Regions from separate parts of the Anaeromusa burkinensis DSM 3853 genome, predicted to be linked through region 1. Evidence: riboswitches for the same ligand, from Rfam matches in the RefSeq annotation. Region 1 holds a riboswitch; each other region holds the start of a gene.
What was found. A riboswitch is a leader RNA that binds a small molecule or an ion and turns the genes downstream of it on or off. The one in region 1 is predicted to bind S-adenosylmethionine.
Positions count from the first base shown of each region.

Region 2: it holds a riboswitch for S-adenosylmethionine, as region 1 does, so the genes downstream of both, metK (methionine adenosyltransferase) here and C508_RS0115475 (homocysteine biosynthesis protein) in region 1, are expected to answer to the same signal.
Region 3: it holds a riboswitch for S-adenosylmethionine, as region 1 does, so the genes downstream of both, C508_RS0112860 (trans-sulfuration enzyme family protein) here and C508_RS0115475 (homocysteine biosynthesis protein) in region 1, are expected to answer to the same signal.

Region 1 is NZ_KB894608.1:18,401-24,383, forward strand. Features, by position in the region: gene phoU (phosphate signaling complex protein PhoU) at 173-835, shown strand; gene C508_RS0115460 (MgtC/SapB family protein) at 832-1,500, shown strand; gene C508_RS18915 (PAS domain-containing sensor histidine kinase) at 1,577-2,956, shown strand; gene C508_RS0115470 (cache domain-containing protein) at 2,958-4,043, shown strand; SAM riboswitch class I at 4,102-4,210, shown strand; gene C508_RS0115475 (homocysteine biosynthesis protein) at 4,287-5,453, shown strand; gene C508_RS0115480 (NIL domain-containing protein) at 5,455-5,898, shown strand; gene C508_RS0115485 (UPF0280 family protein) at 5,895-5,983, shown strand, end outside.
Region 2 is NZ_KB894591.1:109,329-115,311, reverse strand. Features, by position in the region: gene rpoZ (DNA-directed RNA polymerase subunit omega) at 1-25, shown strand, start outside; gene coaBC (bifunctional phosphopantothenoylcysteine decarboxylase/phosphopantothenate--cysteine ligase CoaBC) at 40-1,254, shown strand; SAM riboswitch class I at 1,302-1,407, shown strand; gene metK (methionine adenosyltransferase) at 1,478-2,665, shown strand; gene priA (primosomal protein N') at 2,890-5,307, shown strand; gene def (peptide deformylase) at 5,431-5,895, shown strand; gene fmt (methionyl-tRNA formyltransferase) at 5,892-5,983, shown strand, end outside.
Region 3 is NZ_KB894599.1:14,756-20,738, forward strand. Features, by position in the region: gene trpB (tryptophan synthase subunit beta) at 1-556, shown strand, start outside; gene gluQRS (tRNA glutamyl-Q(34) synthetase GluQRS) at 808-1,755, opposite strand; SAM riboswitch class I at 2,056-2,159, shown strand; gene C508_RS20390 (hypothetical protein) at 2,238-2,381, shown strand; SAM riboswitch class I at 2,416-2,519, shown strand; gene C508_RS0112860 (trans-sulfuration enzyme family protein) at 2,720-3,874, shown strand; gene C508_RS0112870 (trans-sulfuration enzyme family protein) at 4,091-5,230, shown strand; gene C508_RS0112875 (HD-GYP domain-containing protein) at 5,440-5,983, opposite strand, start outside.

The DNA of each region.
Region 1 (5,983 bases):
CTCCTGCGTACCCTCCTATTCTCATCGCGACTCTTGTTCGATCCTCTATCTTCTCCCACTCAAAAAGACGCTGCTGTCTTCCAAGACGCAGACGTCTTTTGTCTTTTCAGGCAGGATGCCTGCCGCCTGTGTCGAACTAAAGAATAAAGAAATTTAAAAGGAGGCTCGCGCCATGACCGACCAACTTCGTCTAACGGCAGACGTTTGCCAACTTCACAATATGGTACATACTGCATTGCGCGACGCCTTGACTGCGTTGCTTACCCTTGATACGACTCTCGCCCAAGAAGTTCGGGAGAAGGAAAAAGAAATTGATCGCACCTCGGTTCGTCTCGATGAAGCCTGTATCGCTTGGCTGAATGAGCATCCTTCACCGACCGAAGTCTCCCGCGCCGTCGCCAGCGTCAAAATCGTCGCAGAACTGGAACGCTTGGGCGACTATGCCAACAACATCGCTAAAATGGTACGTCGTCGTTTTTGCTGCTACGACATGGCTCCTTTCGAAAATGTGCTCGCCTTGATTCGCTCCATGATGGAGCATGCCCTTTCCATGCTCCAAGACATCATGCAAGCCTACGGCCAAGCGGATGCCGAACTTCTTTTAGTTTCCGCTTTGCACGAAAAAGACAATATTGTCGACCAACTGTGCCGCGACATCTACAAAGAAATCATTATGGCCGCCATGGTCCATCCCTGGACGCTGGAAGCAGCCATTGATCTGCAAATCGTCGTCCGCTTCATCGAACGCGTAGCCGACCGCACCACGAATATTGCCGAATGGCTCCACTACGCCGCCTGCGGTCAACGCTTTCAAAAGGAGGCAACCGGCTCATGATCATTGATGACGTAACCGCCACGCTGCGCTTAGTCCTCTCTTTAATTCTGGCCGGTGTCATCGGCTACGAGCGCAGCTACTTCCATAAAGCAGCCGGTCTGCGCACACACATTCTTGTCGCCCTCGGCTCTTGCTTAATTATGATTTTATCAATGAATCTTTACGGCGGCGTTGAAGGCAAAACCAATGCCGACCCCGCCCGCTTGGCCGCGCAGGTAGTCAGCGGCATCGGCTTTCTCGGCGCCGGTACCATCATGAAAGAAGGCGCTACGATTAAAGGGCTGACCACTGCCGCCAGTCTCTGGGTAGTAGCCTGCGTCGGCCTGGCTGTAGGCAGCGGCTACTACTTGGGTGCCATCGTCACTACCGTCCTATCTGTGGTGACCTTGACTTGGCTGTACCGCGTTGAATCGCATCGCGCCACAGGACCAAGCGAAGCCGTGCTGGTCATTCATTCGCTGGATAAGCCGGGGCAAATCGGCAAAGTAGCGTCCTGTCTAAGCAGTGCCGGACTGACCGTCACGGATATGCGCCTGGAAAAAGGCGACAAAGGACACACCACTTTTTTTGTCGCTATTAAATCGCCGGACCCCTCCGTCACCAAGACCGCCCTTAAAGACTTGAGCCAGCTCGAAGGAATTACCGAAGCACAGCTAGCTGAGTAGAGAGAAGACTCATCGCGACTCCTATCCAAAACCTCGTTCGCATTCGTATCTCTAGCAGAGAAAGGCGTGAGGCAGCATGTCCAAGGACGAAATCGGCCAATTGGCGGAAGCCCACCAAGTCATGTTGTCCGGAATTACCAGCGTCATCAGCCGTCTGCAGCAGGTCAACCAAAATTTAAAACTTAGCGAAGAGCGCTGGCAGTTGGCGCTGGAAGGCAGCAGCGATGGCTTGTGGGACTGGGATATCTCCACAGGTCTTGTTTTTCTGTCATGCCGAGCGCAACATTTGATGAGTTTGGAGCCGACGGAAAAACTGCTTCCTTTGCGGCATTGCCTGCAGCAGGTCATGCCCGAGGACCGCAAACAGCTTTCTTTATTAATTCGCCGCCATCTCAAAGGAAAGTATCCTTTGTTGCGGGCTGAATTTCGCGTTATCACCGACGAGGGTCCTTCTTGGCGCCTGCTCAAAGGAGACAGTTTGCGTGCAGAAGAAGGCTACCGCCCTTTGCGCATGGTAGGCTCGCTGTCCAATATCCAGTACCGCAAGAACGCCGAGCGGCAGCTGCGCGAGGCCAACGAAAAATTAGAAAGCAAAGTCCAGGAGCGCACACAGGCGCTGGCGCAAAGCAATCAGCAATTAACGCAGACGCTAGAACAGTTGCGCAGCGCGCAGGAGCATGTACTGCAGGCGGAAAAGCAGGCCGCCCTTGGCGTTTTAGTCAGCGGCATCGCCCACGAGCTCAACACCCCATTAGGCATCAGCATTACCGCTTCCTCCCATGCCCAGCAGGTACTGCAGGAAACGCAGGAGGTTTTAAACGCCCCCGCCGTCAGCCGCCAACAGCTACAAAGCCACCTGGATTTATTAGCACAAAGTCTGCATCTTTTAGAGGACAATCTGGAACGCAGCGCTGATTTAGTACGCCGTTTTCGTACGGTTGATGTAGAGAACAGCAGCGCCTCTCAATGGTTTGATGTCAAGCAGTACCTCTATGCTATCGCCCACAGCCTGGAAAACGAATTGAACTACACGCCCCATCACCTGTCTATTTCCTGCCCGGATCAGGTGCAGCTCTTCGGTCCCCCTACCGCCTTTTCCCAGATCATCACCAACTTAATTCGCAATTCCTTGCAACATGCTTTTCCTACTAAGCAAGCAGGAGAACTGTCCATAGAAGTCCGTCCCTCCGAGACCGCGCTAGAACTCATTTACAGCGATAACGGCGTTGGTATGCCGCCGGAGGTGCTTGCTAAAATTTTCGATCCTTTCTTCACCACTAAACGCGGTCAAGGCGGCACCGGCTTAGGCCTATATATCTTATATTCTTTAACAACCAAAAGCTTTCGCGGCAGCGTTACCTGCCAAAGCCAACCTGGGCAAGGCGCACGCTTTCTTTTTTCTTTCCCCGTCAAAGAAGCAACAGAGCCATTAACGCCGCTGCAAGGAGGGAGCTAGGATGGGCATTCGCATCAAGCTAACACTTATGTTTTCCCTGCTTCTTACCGTCAGCCTACTGTTGGCCAGTTTGGTAGAATACCAGTTTGCCCGGCAACAATTGCTGTTGCACCTGCAAAAAGAAAGCAACGCTGTTACCCAAGCAGAAGTGGCCCGCCTTGATTTCTGGCTGCAGCGCAAAGCAGTCGCCTTAGAACAAACCGCCAGTTTCTTGCCGCTGCTCCCTCGCTCGCCGGAAAGTCTGCAACCATTATTGGCGCGACAACTGAGTCTTGACTCCGATATTACCGATATCTATTTAGGCACGGAAGAAGGCGTGATGATCGACGGCTCCCGCTGGCAGCCGCCGACAGGCTACGACCCTCGACAGCGCCCATGGTATCGCCAAGCGCTTTTTTCATCCGGCTTAGTCTTCAGCGACCCCTATCTGGATCTGGTTACCAACCAATACGCCATATCCATCGCCAAACAAGTGCGCCTTGATAATCAAGCGCTGGCCGGCGTTCTCAGCCAAGATGTGCCTCTGTCTCGCTTTTTAGATCGTATCCGCCATATTCAGCCTTTTGATGGCGGATATGCCTTTTTGTTGGATCAGAACGGCATCATTCTGGCTCACCCGGATCCAAGTCTGCAGTCGCTGGACATTAACCAGTCAGAAACCCTCCAAGCCCTGCCGCCTGAAATGCGCAGCGACCTGCTACAGCAAAGCGAAGGCTTTCTTGAATACACATTTCAGAATGAATCACGCTTAGCTTACTTTGGCAAGCTCCCCAGCACAGGCTGGACATTGGTCATCACCTTACCGCGCAGCTATCTTGACGAACCATTGCGCGAGCTCTTGCTACGCTACCTCTTTTTGACGTGTTTCGCGCAAGTTTTAACTCTCTTTTGCATTCACCGTTTGGCGAATCAATTCATTCGCCCCTTGGAATCCCTCACTCTGCAAGCCCGCCAGGTTTCCGGCGCTGTACAGCGGCTGCAAGAACGCCTAGATGCCGGTGAAAACCCAGCCCAGCTATCCGATTGGGCGCAAGATCTCCCTTCCTCCAAGCCGGTACAGGCGGAAAATCGTCCCGAAAAGCCTTGACAAACAGTACATTCGCACCGTATTATTAGTTCTAGTTACAAAAAACTGTATAGAGTAACTCTTATCAAGAGCGGTGGAGGGACTGGCCCTTTGAAACCGCGGCAACCGGCCTCCCGAGGCGTCCGGTGCTAAATCCAGCGGAATGCATGCGTTCCGACAGATGAGGGAGAGAATTATCGCCATTACGCGCCTCTTTTCTTCCGAAAAGAGGCGCTTTTGCATAACAAAAAGAGGAGGCCTACTATGTCCACGCAAAAAAGTTATGAAGAAATCAACGAGCGCATCCGCAAAGGTCAAGCGGTCGTACTCACTGCGGAAGAAGTCAGCCAAATGGCTCAAGAGCAAGGCGTAACCGCCGTAGCCCGCAAGGTCGATGTCGTCACCACAGGCACTTTCGGTCCCATGTGCTCCTCCGGCGCCTTCTTAAACTTCGGCCACAGCGAGCCTCCCATTAAAATGAAGCGCGTCTGGCTCAACGATGTGCCCGCCTACGCCGGCATCGCCGCGGTGGATGCTTATATCGGCGCTACGGAGGTAGCCGATAATGATGAACACTACAGCGGCGCCCATGTGATCGAAGATCTCATCGCCGGCAAGAAAATCCATCTGCGGGCTACCGCCCCCGGCACGGATTGCTATCCGCGCCGCAGCATTGACACCTGGGTCACAAAAGACGATTTAAACGAGTGCTTCCTCTTTAACCCCCGCAACGCCTACCAAAATTACGGCGCTGCCACCAATACATCTGAACGCATTCTCTACACCTATATGGGCATGCTGCTGCCCCGCTGCGGCAATGTTACCTATTCCACCGCCGGCGAGCTCAGCCCGCTCCTCAACGATCCTTATCTGCGCACCATCGGCCTGGGCACGCGTATCTTCTTGGGCGGCGCCGAAGGCTATATCGCCTGGAACGGCACCCAACACAACCCCTCACGCCCTCGTAATACCTGTGGCATCCCCACCGGAGGCGCAGCCACCTTGTCTCTTGTGGGGGACCTCAAAGCCATGAGCCCGGAATTCATCCGCGCTGCGGTTTTTGAAAAATACGGCATCAGCCTCTCCGTAGGCGTAGGCATTCCTATTCCGGTGCTGGACGAGGATGTGGCCAGGGCCGTCTCGGTGACCAACGCTGATATTGAAACCTCTCTCTTCGATTACAGCGTGCCCTCGCGCAACCGCCCCGCTTTGGGAACCTTCACATACGCACAACTGCGCAGCGGCAGCATCTCCTTCAAGGGGCGCACCCTCCGCACCGCGCCCATGTCCAGCCTTCCCAAGGCGCGGCAGATTGCCGGCCAACTCAAGGACTGGATTGCCGCCGGACGTTTTGAAGTCAGCCGTCCGGTAGCGCCATTGCCAGAAACAGCGAAACTGAACAGCCTGGAAATCCGCAAGGAGGGTGAATAACATGCCGGCTACGGAACGAGTTTTACTGAATTTCACCGCTGAATCTTACGATAAAGCGATCGCTTACCATTTGGTCAAAGATTTTGAACTGAAGATCAACATTCTCCGGGCGGAAGTCACCCCCGGCGAGGAAGGGCATCTGCTGCTGGACCTGGAAGGCGAAGACGCGCAAATCGCCGCGGCCTTGGAATTCCTCACCGCTGAAGGCATTGAAACCACCTCGGTACGACGCCAGATTCGCGTAGATGCCGACCGCTGCACTCATTGCGGCGCCTGCACGGCAGTCTGCTTCTCCAAAGCCCTGGTGTTAGAGCAGCCCTCTTGGGAGCTGGCTTTCCGGCCTGAAAAATGCATTGCCTGCGGCCTCTGTTTGCAAGCCTGTCCTATGCGGGCCATCCGCCAGGGAATGGTCGCGCAGGCAGCGCAAGAAACACCGGAAGCATGAGTTCCTTTGAACCGCGCTGGTACCGCGAGGCGCTGCATCGCTCCAGCCTCGCCCCCTTTGCCGTGCGCTTTCGAGAAACCGATCT
Region 2 (5,983 bases), on a different contig from region 1:
ACGGACAAAACACGGAATCAAGTAAAGGGGGCGACTGCCATGCCTTTTACAGGAAAGACTGTTGTGGTGGGCGTGTGCGGCGGCATTGCCGCTTATAAGGCGGTGGAGCTTGTCAGTCGGCTGCGCAAGCAAATGGCGACGGTGCATGTGATCATGACGCAGCATGCTGCTGAGTTTGTGACTCCGTTGACGTTTCGGGAATTGAGCGGCCAGCCGGTGGTTGTCAGCATGTGGGATGAGCCTAAAAATTGGCATGTGGAGCATATTGCGTTAGCAACGGCGGCGGATTTATTTATCGTAGCGCCGGCTACTGCTAATATTCTGGGCAAATTGGCTGCTGGTATTGCTGATGATATGCTTTCAACAACCATTATGGCGACGCAAGCTCCAGTGTTGCTGGCGCCAGCGATGAATACCAATATGTATCTTAATCCGATTGTGCAGAAAAATCTGCGGACGCTGGCGGAGTTGGGGTATTCTATTTTGCCGCCAGCCTGCGGCAAGCTGGCCTGTGGTACCGAAGGCCCGGGGCGCTTGCCGGAGCCGGTGGAAATTGTCGAGGCGGCAGCGGCTGTGCTGAGAGAAAAGAAAAGTCTCCAAGGCGTACGGGTGCTGGTGACGGCTGGCGGTACAAGAGAGCCTATTGATCCGGTGCGCTATCTGGGCAACCGCTCCAGCGGCAAGATGGGTTATGCCATTGCCGCTCAGGCGGCGCGTCGCGGGGCCGAGGTTATTCTTGTTTCTGGTCCGGTTGCGCTGGAGACGCCTGCGGGGGTAACGCGAATCAATGTGGAATCAGCGGCGCAGATGCGCGAAGCGGTGCTGCGTGAATTTCCAAAGGTACAGGTGGTAGTCAAGGCGGCGGCTGTGGCCGACTATGCGGTTGAGCATCCGGCGGAGCATAAAATTAAAAAGAATGATGAACAACTGACGTTGGTTTTGAGGAAAAATCCTGATATTCTCAAAGAATTGGGTGAAAAGAAACAGAGCCAATTGTTAGTGGGCTTTGCGGCGGAAACTCGAGAGCTTCTTACTCACGCCAGAGAAAAGCTAGAAAAGAAGAATTTGGATTTAATTGTGGCTAATGACGTGACTATGCCTGGCGCTGGTTTTCAAAGCGATACCAATATTGTCAAGATATTGCGTCGTGACGGCGCCATGGAGGAGTGGCCGCAACTGTCTAAAGAGGAAGTGGCAGCCCGTTTATGGGATATGCTTGAAAAAATGTTGGCTGAAACAGTTGCTTTTTCTTGATGCAGTCTATATAATTTAATTTGTATTTTCTCTACAAATGCATAAGCAAACCATCCAGAGTTGGCTGAGGGACTGGCCCGATGAAGCTGCGGCAACCATTGCTATTAAGGCAAAACGGTGCCAATTCCTGCATCTGTTGATGCGAGATGGGAGTAAGGACTAAGTTCCCTCCCTTTTTCGGGAGGGTTTCTTTTTTAGTCGAAAAATAGGAGGCGAAGCATTCTTGAAGAAACGAGTATTATTTACATCGGAATCAGTAACAGAAGGACATCCGGATAAGCTGGCGGATCAAGTATCCGACGCTGTTTTGGACGCCATTCTGGAAAAGGACCCGCAGGCTCGTGTGGCTTGCGAGACCTTAGTAACGACCGGCCTGGTTCATGTGGTTGGTGAAATCACCACCTCATGCTATGTGGATATTCCGCATATTGTCAGGGAGACGGTAAAGGAAATTGGCTATACTCGCGCCAAGTTCGGCTTTGATGGAGATACTTGCGGTGTAATGGTGTCTATTGACGAGCAGTCGCCTGATATTGCCATGGGCGTTAATGAGGCGTTGGAGGCAAAACAGGGCAATACCGATTTAATGGAAGCTATTGGCGCAGGCGACCAGGGGATGATGTTCGGCTATGCTACGAACGAAACTCCGGAATTCATGCCGTTGCCGATTGCGTTGGCGCATCGCCTATCACGGCGTCTGGCGGAAATTCGCAAGACCGATGTGGTAGACTATCTGCGTCCTGACGGCAAAACCCAGGTCACTGTGGAATACGAAGACGGCGTGCCTGTACGTATCGACGCGATCGTTATTTCCACGCAGCATGGCCCGGAAGTAACGCGCGAGCAAATCGAAGCGGATTTGCGCAAGCATGTCATTGAACCGGTAGTGCCAGCAAAATTCTTGGATGATAAAACCAAGTATTATATTAATCCTACCGGACGTTTTGTGGTGGGCGGCCCTCAGGGCGACGCCGGCTTGACGGGACGTAAAATCATCGTTGATACTTATGGCGGCATGGCTCGTCATGGCGGCGGCGCATTCTCCGGCAAGGATCCGACAAAGGTAGATCGCTCCGGTGCTTATGCAGCGCGGTATGTCGCTAAAAACATCGTAGCCGCCGGTTTGGCGGACAAATGTGAAATTCAGCTGGCTTATGCCATTGGCGTAGCTCAGCCGGTATCGATCATGGTGGAAACCTTTGGCACGGCCAAAGTGGAGGAAACCTTGATTGCAGAGCTGATTAAAAAGCACTTTGATCTGCGGCCTGCGGGCATTATCAAAATGCTGGATCTGCGTCGTCCTTTGTATCGCCAAACAGCCGCCTACGGTCATTTTGGCCGTACCGACGTCGAGCTTCCTTGGGAGCAGACAGACAAAGCCGCTGCCATTCGCAGCGACGCTGGAATGTAAGAGTAATAGGAACAGCCTTGATCGAGTTTTTTGCTCGGTCAGGGCTGTTTTTTCTTGGTCAGATATACATCGTGACGGCGACAACGAACCGCGAAATACACGAAATACGCGAAAGGGTTTATGAATGCGACTCTCGTTCAATCCTTCCTGCTTTTTGTATGGCATCTCCAGGCGCTTTCCACTATACTAGATATATAACGACAATGGGTGAAAGGGATGAATTGATGGAAACAGTTGTGGCGGATGTACTGGTGAATATTGCCGCCAGGCGGGTGGAAAAACCTTTTACCTATGCGATTCCTAATGTGTTACAAGAAGAAGTTCAGCGCGGCTGTCGGGTGCTGGTTCCCTTTGGAGCCAGACTGGAAGAAGGCTTTGTTTGGCAGGTGCGCAGTTGTTCGCAGGAAGAAGAAAGCAACTGGAAAGAGATTAACGCTTGTCTGGACCTAGTGCCTTGGTTTGATGAAGCGGCCTTGTCCACGGCTCAGTGGCTTAGCCGCTATTATTTATGCACTTTGGCCGAAGCGCTGCGCCTTTTTGTGCCCGGCAAGCGCAGCGTACGTACAGAACGGATTTATTTTGCCGGTGAAGAGGAGCCGGAAGGGTTTTCTTTGGCGGAGCTGGCGCTTTGGAATTTGTTTAAAGAGCGAAGTTCTTGGACGGAAAAAGGCTTTTGCCAACAGGCGGGAGAGGACGGCATCCGTATTTTACGCCGCTGGTGTCGCCTGGGTTTGGCGAAAAGTTATTGGCAAGGACGACGGCGGACCCAGGAGAAGACCGAATCCATTTGGTTGGCCCAAGAACTTTCCTTGGAGGAAAGGCAATCGGCGCTGCTTGGACTGGAACGGAAGAAAGCCCAAGCGGCGGCTTTGCAGTGGCTGTGGGAGCATCCTTTTCTGCAGCGTTCTCAACTGGCTCAAAGCGGTATTAGCCTAGGGGTGTTGAAAGCATTGACAGATGCCGGTCTGGTTCGACGCGAGGAACGACGTGTATATCGTCAGGACATCTATTTGAGCGAGGGCGCAAGCGAACTAGAACCGCTGAACGAGGCGCAGCAGCAGGCGATGGCGGCGCTTGACAAGGGATTGGACGGGAAAGAGACTCAGGAGTTTTTGCTTTTTGGCGTTACCGGGAGCGGTAAGACGCGGGTGTATTTAGAAGCTGTGCGCAAGGTGCTGTGTAATAAACAGCAGGCTATTGTTCTAGTGCCGGAAATTGGCTTGACAGGACAATTGGTACGGCGGTTTCGCGCCGTTCTTGGAGAACAGCAGGTTGTTGTATGGCACAGCCGTCTTTCCGAAGGAGAGAGGCTGGATGCTTGGGACCGTATTCACAGCGGTCAAGCCAGCGTAATTATCGGCGCTCGTTCGGCTGTTTTTGCACCGGCGCATCGCTTAGGGCTGGTGATTCTGGATGAGGAGCATGACGGCGCTTATAAACAGGAGGAGCGGCCAAGATACCATGCGCGTGACGTAGCGCGGGAACGCTGCCGCCAAACAGGGGCGGTCTTGCTTTTGGGCAGCGCAACTCCTTCACTGGAAACGTATGAGCGGGCTGTAAGCCGAGAAGGAATGTTGCTGGAGCTGCCGGAGCGGGCTACTGCGGCTCCGTTGCCGCAAGTGACGATTGTGGACATGCGGCAGGAGTTAAAGATGGGAAATCGCAAAATTCTTTCGCGTCAGCTGCGAGCCGCTCTAGACGCGGCTTTAACACAGCAAGAGCAGGCTATTATCCTCTTGAATCGACGCGGCTACGCCACCTTTGTTATGTGCCGAGAATGCGGCCATACTATGGAATGTCCACATTGCAGCGTTTCGCTTGTTTATCATGCGTCCGCCAAAATACTGCGCTGTCATTATTGTGATTACCAGGAACATGTACCTGATGTTTGCCCTGTTTGCTCCAGTCGTTATATTCGTTTTTTTGGCAGTGGTACGCAAAAACTAGAAGAAGAATTGCGATGCAATTGGCCGGAGGCGAGAATCGCCCGAATGGATCAGGATACGGTAGGACGTAAGCATGCGCACGAAGATATTTTAACGGCTTTTCGGGAACGGCGGTATGATATTTTGCTGGGAACGCAAATGGTGGCGAAAGGTCACGATCTGCCCTTTGTAACGGCTGTAGGCGTAATTGCGGCTGATAGTTCTCTTCATTTGCCGGACTTTCGAGCGGCGGAGCGGGCCTTTTCCTTGATTACCCAGGCGGCAGGCAGAGCTGGGAGAAGAGAAAAAGCCGGTAACGTAGTTGTACAGACGTATAATCCGGAACATTACGCTGTTGCAACGGCGCAGCTACAAGATTTTCCTCGCTTTTGTCAAGAAGAGAGGTCTTTTCGCAAAGCTTTGGGGTATCCTCCTTTTTCACGCTTGATTTCTTTGACAATCGCCGTAGAAGAAGAACTATCTGCGCAGCATAAAGCCGCACAGATAGCGGAGATTTTAAAAGCGGAGCTGCCTCAAGAAGCTGCAGATATTATGGGACCCTGTCCGGCTCCATTGGCAAGAATTCAAAATTTGTTTCGAATGCAGTTGTTTTTAAAATGTCATCAGCCTGAAGTCGTAAAAGAGGCTTTATGTAGATTGCCCATTGAAGGCGATCCTCAGATTACGATTGACGTGGACCCCCTGCATGTATTATAAAAAGAACCTAATTATAGCCGAATTTGACAGATATGTAAGATACTGTTCATGGAGTTTTCAGCTTGCTTATGATACAATAAGATATTGCGAAGTACTATCAAGTGTAAAAAGGAGGGGGCCACAATGGCTACTCTAGAAATACGCAAAGCTGGCGATCCTGTTTTGAAAAAACAGTGCCAAGCCGTGGAAAAAGTTACAGGGAAAATCAAAAAATTGTTAGACGATATGGCGGAAACGATGCAGGTGGCAGACGGCGTTGGTCTGGCCGCGCCACAGGTGGGCGTAGAATTGCGAATCGTTGTTATTGACGTAGGCGAAGGCTTAATTGAGTTGATTAATCCGGTGCTTTTGGAAAAGGAAGGTTGTCAAAAGGGCCTGGAGGGCTGCTTAAGCGTGCCAGGCGTTTTCGGGGAAGTGGAGCGCTATGAAAAGGTCGTAGTGGAAGGGTTGAACCGCTCAGGTCGAAAAATCCGCGTAACTGGCAGTGGTCTTTTGGCGCGAGCGTTGCAGCATGAAATGGATCACTTGGATGGTGTGCTGTTCGTGGAAAAGGCGGATTCGCTGCAAAAAGAGGGGGCTTCGTCATGAAGTCTCTTCGTGTTGTTTTTATGGGAACCCCGGATTTTGCGGTGCCTTGCTTAGAAGCCTTGCTAGCGGCAGGCCATGAAGTGGCGGC
Region 3 (5,983 bases), on a different contig from region 1:
CGGCCGCGAAGCTCGCCAGCAAATGCTGGAAACCGCAGGGCGCCTGCCAGACAGCATCGTCGCCTGCGTCGGCGGCGGCAGCAACGCCATCGGTCTTTTTGCCGCTTTCTTAGAAGACCCATCCGTAAAAATCTATGGCGCTGAAGCCGCAGGCAAAGGCGTAAACACGCCCGACCACGCCGCCACGCTCACCCTAGGCCGCCCCGGCGTCCTGCACGGTTTCCGCAGCTATGTCCTGCAAGACGAAAAAGACGAAGTTCTGCCGGTCTATTCCATTTCCGCCGGCCTAGATTATCCCGGCGTCGGACCCGAACACGCCCATCTTAAAGATATCGGCCGCGTCAACTACCAGGCTGTCACCGACCAGGAAGCGCTGGACGCTTTCTTCCTCCTGAGCCGCACCGAAGGCATCATTCCCGCCCTGGAAAGTTCTCATGCCCTGGCTTTAGCCTGCAAGCTCGCTAAAGAATACGGCCCCGAGCACCTGCTCCTCGTCAATCTCTCCGGCCGCGGCGACAAAGACGCCGCCCAGGTAGCCGCCATCACAGGGATGTAAGATATAAAAGCCAACAGGAGTAAAGGGAGTAGAGTGAGGGTGCAACTGAGGATTACGAGTTTTGAAAAGAAAATATAATTTAAACCAATAGGAGGAGCTGCTGATTTACTGAGCACTCTGCCACACTGAGCAATTTTTTTGTTTGGCCAGAAAAGGGGACCGAGGGAATAGCGGCGCTATTTCGAGGTTTCCTTTTCACAGTCAGGCGGAAAAAGAGCCAGCGTGGCATGGGCTCATAAGTCAGCAGTTCCTTAGCGAAGGAAGCGCCAGGCCGTCTCGGAAACGATGATGTCCTGGCGCGATATTTTTTTCAGGTCAAAAAGGTTAACAAGCTCCTGCGGCTGCGCTTCTTCCAACGTAGGCAACAAACCGGCCAGCCACGCCAATAGTCCAATAATCTTCTCCGCTCTTACGCCGCGTTCTCGCAAGACGGCCACAGCCAAAGCGCCATGTCGTTTAGACAGCCGCACTCCCTTTTCATCCACTAAAAGAGGCACATGCGAGAACAAGGGCGCAGCATAGCCCAACAGGCGATATAAATACAGCTGTCTCGGCGTAGAAGCCAGCAAATCCGCGCCGCGCAGTACATGGGTAATACCCATTAGCGCATCATCTACCACGACTGCTAACTGATAAGCATGAACGCCATCAGAACGGCGAACGACAAAGTCGCCGCACTCTTGTCGTAAATTTTGCCGCACTAAGCCATATACGCCATCTTCAAAAACAATCTCTTCTTCTGGTACTTTCAGCCGTAATGAAGGCTTCCTGGTAAGCTTGCTTCCCGCAACACCACCCGCACAAGTTCCTTGATAAATTCGCTCGCCGTCTTCGCCGTGCGGGGCGGACGCCGCCAGCTCCGCTCGGGTACAATAACAAGGATAAATCAATTCCTGCCGCCGCAGCCTCTGCAGCGCTTCCTCGTACAAACCACGCCGTTTATCCTGCTCATAAGGTCCATAGGCGCCGCCCAAATCGCCGCCTTCCTCCCAATCAAGTCCCAGCCAACGCAAATCCTTCTCTAAGCCCTCCACATACTCTGCTCTGGAACGATCAGGGTCCAAATCTTCCATACGCAGCACCAATTGGCCTTTTCCGGCTCGCACTTGCAGCCAAGCCAGCAGCGCCGTCCAGGCATTGCCCAAATGCATCTGACCTGTAGGACTTGGGGCAAAACGCCCTCTCATTGTTTTTGACAAAACTACTTCTCTCCATCCCCTATCATTTATTGAAGAAAAAGATTCGCGCCAGCCTCATTGCAATCCTGCCGCTTGGCAAGAAAAACCGCTGCGCAAGCTTTGGACGCAGAAACCAAAGCAGCCTCAAGAAGTACATATTTCTTTTCGCAAGGAACAACAACGCGATTTAGCATCGACCACCGGACACTTTGTTGCGTTTTACCGCTTATTTTATGCATTTTTGTTTCAAAGCAGCCATTTTACTCTTGACGCGCAAATAAACCCATGGTATTCTCTTTATAAATTAAATAGTTGTTTTACCGCTTATCAAGAGAGGCTGAGGGACTGGCCCGATGACGCCCGGCAACCGGCAGAATTATGCAGTGGTGCCAATTCCAGCAGGCTAGCCGCCTGGGAGATAAGAGGAGGGCATTTGTTTGCACCCCTTTTCTCTCCAGAGAAGAGGATTTTTTATTTTGCGGAAGTTGACAGGAGGTGCCGTCATGGAACAAAAGGAATTTATTTTTTCACCCGAACAAGCCCATGGTCAGGAAGAGCAGGTGTTGGTGTTTTTAAGTGACGGCTCGGTTGTTACCTGCACTAGCCGCAGCGGCGACAGCTCGTTTCTTCCAACAAGCCGAACCTAATAGAAACCATACTTTTTAACTTCATATGTAAGTTCTCTTATCAAGAGAGGCTGAGGGACTGGCCCGATGACGCCCGGCAACCGGCAGGAAACTGCATTGGTGCCAATTCCAGCAGGCAGCTTGCCTGAAAGATGAGAGACGCACGGCAGGCCCGTTCGTCTCGGGGCCTGTTTTTTTTATTTTCCGGAGGTGACCTTCATGAATCCAAGTACGCCAAAGCCTCCTTGTGAGCCGACCTCGCAGGAAGAAGAAATTGTTATCGTCATCCGCGGCGGCAGTATTGTTAGTTTTACAAAGCGCTTAATCGAAAAAAAATAGTATAACAAGGAGTGACTACCATGCATATTTCTTCACAGCTTGTTCAAATCGGCTGCAAAGCCGATCCCCGTACCGGTGCGTTGAGCACCCCAATTTATCAAACCGCGTCTTTTCGCCACCCTGCTTTGGGAGAAAGCACTGGCTATGATTACACTCGCAGCGGCAACCCGACAAGGCAAGCTCTCGAAGAAGGACTAGCTCGCCTTGAAGGAGGCGCTGGCGCCTGTGCTTTCTCTTCCGGTTTGGCAGCAATTACCACGCTTTTAATGCTCTACAAAAATGGGGACCATTTGATTGTCGTCGAGGACTGTTACGGCGGCACTTACCGCCTTTTCGAGCAAGTACTGTCCCGCTTTGGCTTGACTGCCTCCTATGTTGACGCTACCACCCTAGACGCCATCAGGCAAGCCCTTCGCCCTGAAACCAAAGCCGTCTTCATTGAAACTCCTACCAACCCCCTCTTGCGCATTGTTGATTTGCGGGCCTTGGCTTCGTTTTGCCAAAATAACAGCCTTCAGCTTATTGTGGATAATACTTTTTTGACACCCTACTTCCAGCGTCCCTTGGAACTTGGCGCCGACCTTGTCGTACATAGCGGTACCAAATACCTTGCAGGACACAACGACTTACTGTGCGGCGTTATCGTCGCCAAAGAACCAGAGCTCGCCGAAAAAGTAAGATTTCTGCAAAATGCTACTGGCGCCATTCTCAGCCCCAGCGACAGCTGGCTCCTCATACGCAGTTTAAAAACGTTAGCGCTGCGCATGGAAAAACACAACGCCAACGCCCTTGCCATTTCCCGCTGGCTGCTGGAACACCCCAAAGTCAGCCGCGTGTTCTACCCCGGCCTGCCGCTGCACAACGGCCATACCATCCATGAAAGCCAGGCCAGCGGCTACGGCGGCATGGTGTCCTTTGAAGTAACTGACCCGACACTGGTACCCCAAATATTAGCCAATGTCCAGCTCATCCAATTTGCCGAAAGCCTGGGAGGCGTTGAAACGCTGATTACCTTCCCTGCCGTACAAACCCATGCAGACATTCCCGCCGCCGACCGCGAACGCTTAGGCATCTCTGACCGCCTGCTTCGCCTGTCCGTCGGCATCGAAGACGCTAACGATCTCATCGCCGACTTAGGTCATGCCTTAGGGGAGCGAACAAGAGAATCGGAGTAACTTGAGGGTACGATAGAGGACTACAAAGAACTATAAAACAAAGGCGCCGCTGCTTTCATGAGCACGCCGCTAAACCAAGGAGTTTTTTCGCCAGACGAGAAAGAAAACGCAGGCATAGCGGCGCTATACCGAGGCTTTCTGACAATGTCCGGCGGAAAAAGAACCGGTTTAGCGTGAGATGCGAGTAAAGCAACGTCGCTATAAGGAGGACTTCTTATGCATGATTTTTCCACCCGCTTGCTGGCCCCAGGTCTGCCAGCTAACGAACGTTTAGGGGCCAGCAGCGTCCCTGTATTTCAAACTTCCACCTTCGACCAGCGTTATGAAGAAAACGCCCCTTTTGAATACTCCCGCAGCGGCAATCCCACACGACAAGCGCTGGAAACCGTAGCCGCCGACCTAGAAGGAGGCAGCCGAGCTTTTGCTTTCGCTTCCGGCATCGCCGCCGTCAGCGCCTCGCTGCTACTCTTTTCTCAAGGCGACCACATCTTAGCAGCCAGAGATATCTACGGCGGCACGCACCGCGTGTTGACCCGTCTCTGCCCGCGTTGGGGTATTGAGCACTCCTTCATCGACCCTAATGACCATGCACAGTTGGAAGCGTCTTTGCGCCCCACTACCAAAGCTCTTTATTTAGAAACCCCTTCCAATCCGCTGCTGGCGATCACCGACCTGAAGGCCGCCTGCGCCTGGGCTAAAAAGCACGAGCTGCTGGTTATCGTCGACAACACCTTTATGACCCCATTCCTGCAGCGACCGTTAGAGCTGGGCGCCGATATTGTCGTCCACTCGGCTACTAAATTCATCGCCGGTCACAGCGATGTTATCGCAGGCCTGGTTATTGTCAAAGACAAGGCGCTGGCCAAAGACATCTACCTCTTACAAAATGGTCTCGGCGCCGTACTGGGACCGCAGGACAGTTGGCTGACTTTGCGCGGCCTGCGCACGCTGCAAGTTCGCCTGGAAGCCGCGCAAAAATCAGCCGCCTATATCGCTGCTGAGCTGCAGCAATGGTCGGAAGTAAAAGCCGTCTATTATCCCGGCTTACTCAATCATCCCGGCCGCAGCATTCACGAAGGACAATCCGCTGGCCCTGGCGCTGTGCTTTCTTTTGATTTAGTGAACTTCAAATTGACTCAGCGCCTCTTAGGGCAAGTAACGCTCCCCGCCGTTGCCGTCAGTCTTGGCGGCGTAGAGAGCATCCTCTCCCATCCGGCTACCATGTCCCACGCTGCCATTCCCGCAGCAGAACGGCAAAAGTTGGGCATTGCTGATTCTCTTGTACGCCTGTCCGTAGGCTTGGAAAACCCGGATGATCTACTGCAAGATTTACGCCAGGCCCTCCAAGCACGCTAGCCAAACCATTATACATTCAGTTCAACACGCTGCAGCAGTTGCTGCAAAAATAGATTTACATGTCAATTCTCCCTTTTCCACTAGAGAAACAAATAAAAAGGCCGGCAACCAGGCGTCTTACGCTCTGATTGCCGGCCTTCCTCTTTCGGATCCGCTTTTTAGCATCTCACCATACTATCTAGTTTAACACTAACATCATTCTAAGGGTTTCAGGCTTCCACTCCGCCCCGGCTCCCCCAAGTTCCTTGCAAGCCATGAATAGCAACCAATCCTAACTCCGGTTCCCGATCCAAATCCAGATAAACGCCCGCCGGTAGTTCAATCAACGGGCGCGGGCTCAAGGAATGGGGGAATTGACGAATCACGCCTTCCCTTCCATCATTCAACACGACCGTTGCTCCTAAAAGCAAATCTTTAAGACGATCTGCCATTTTCATGCAAACAGCCGGATTAAAACGTTCAAACATGCCTTGCAGCAATTCTTCCAACGCCTCCAGCGGTGAATGGGCTTCACGGTAAGGTCGAGGCGAAACCATAGCGTCATATACATCCGCCACCGCAACCAACTGAGCCAAAGGCGAAATTTCATCGCCCTTCAGCCCTTCCGGATAACCAGTGCCGTCAAGACGTTCATGATGATGCAACGCCGCCCGACAAACCCGATCCGGCACGCTAATTCCTAATAATAATTGGTAGCTGTGAAACGGATGGCAATGCATGACATGCTTTTCATGCGCCAAAAGCACATCATGC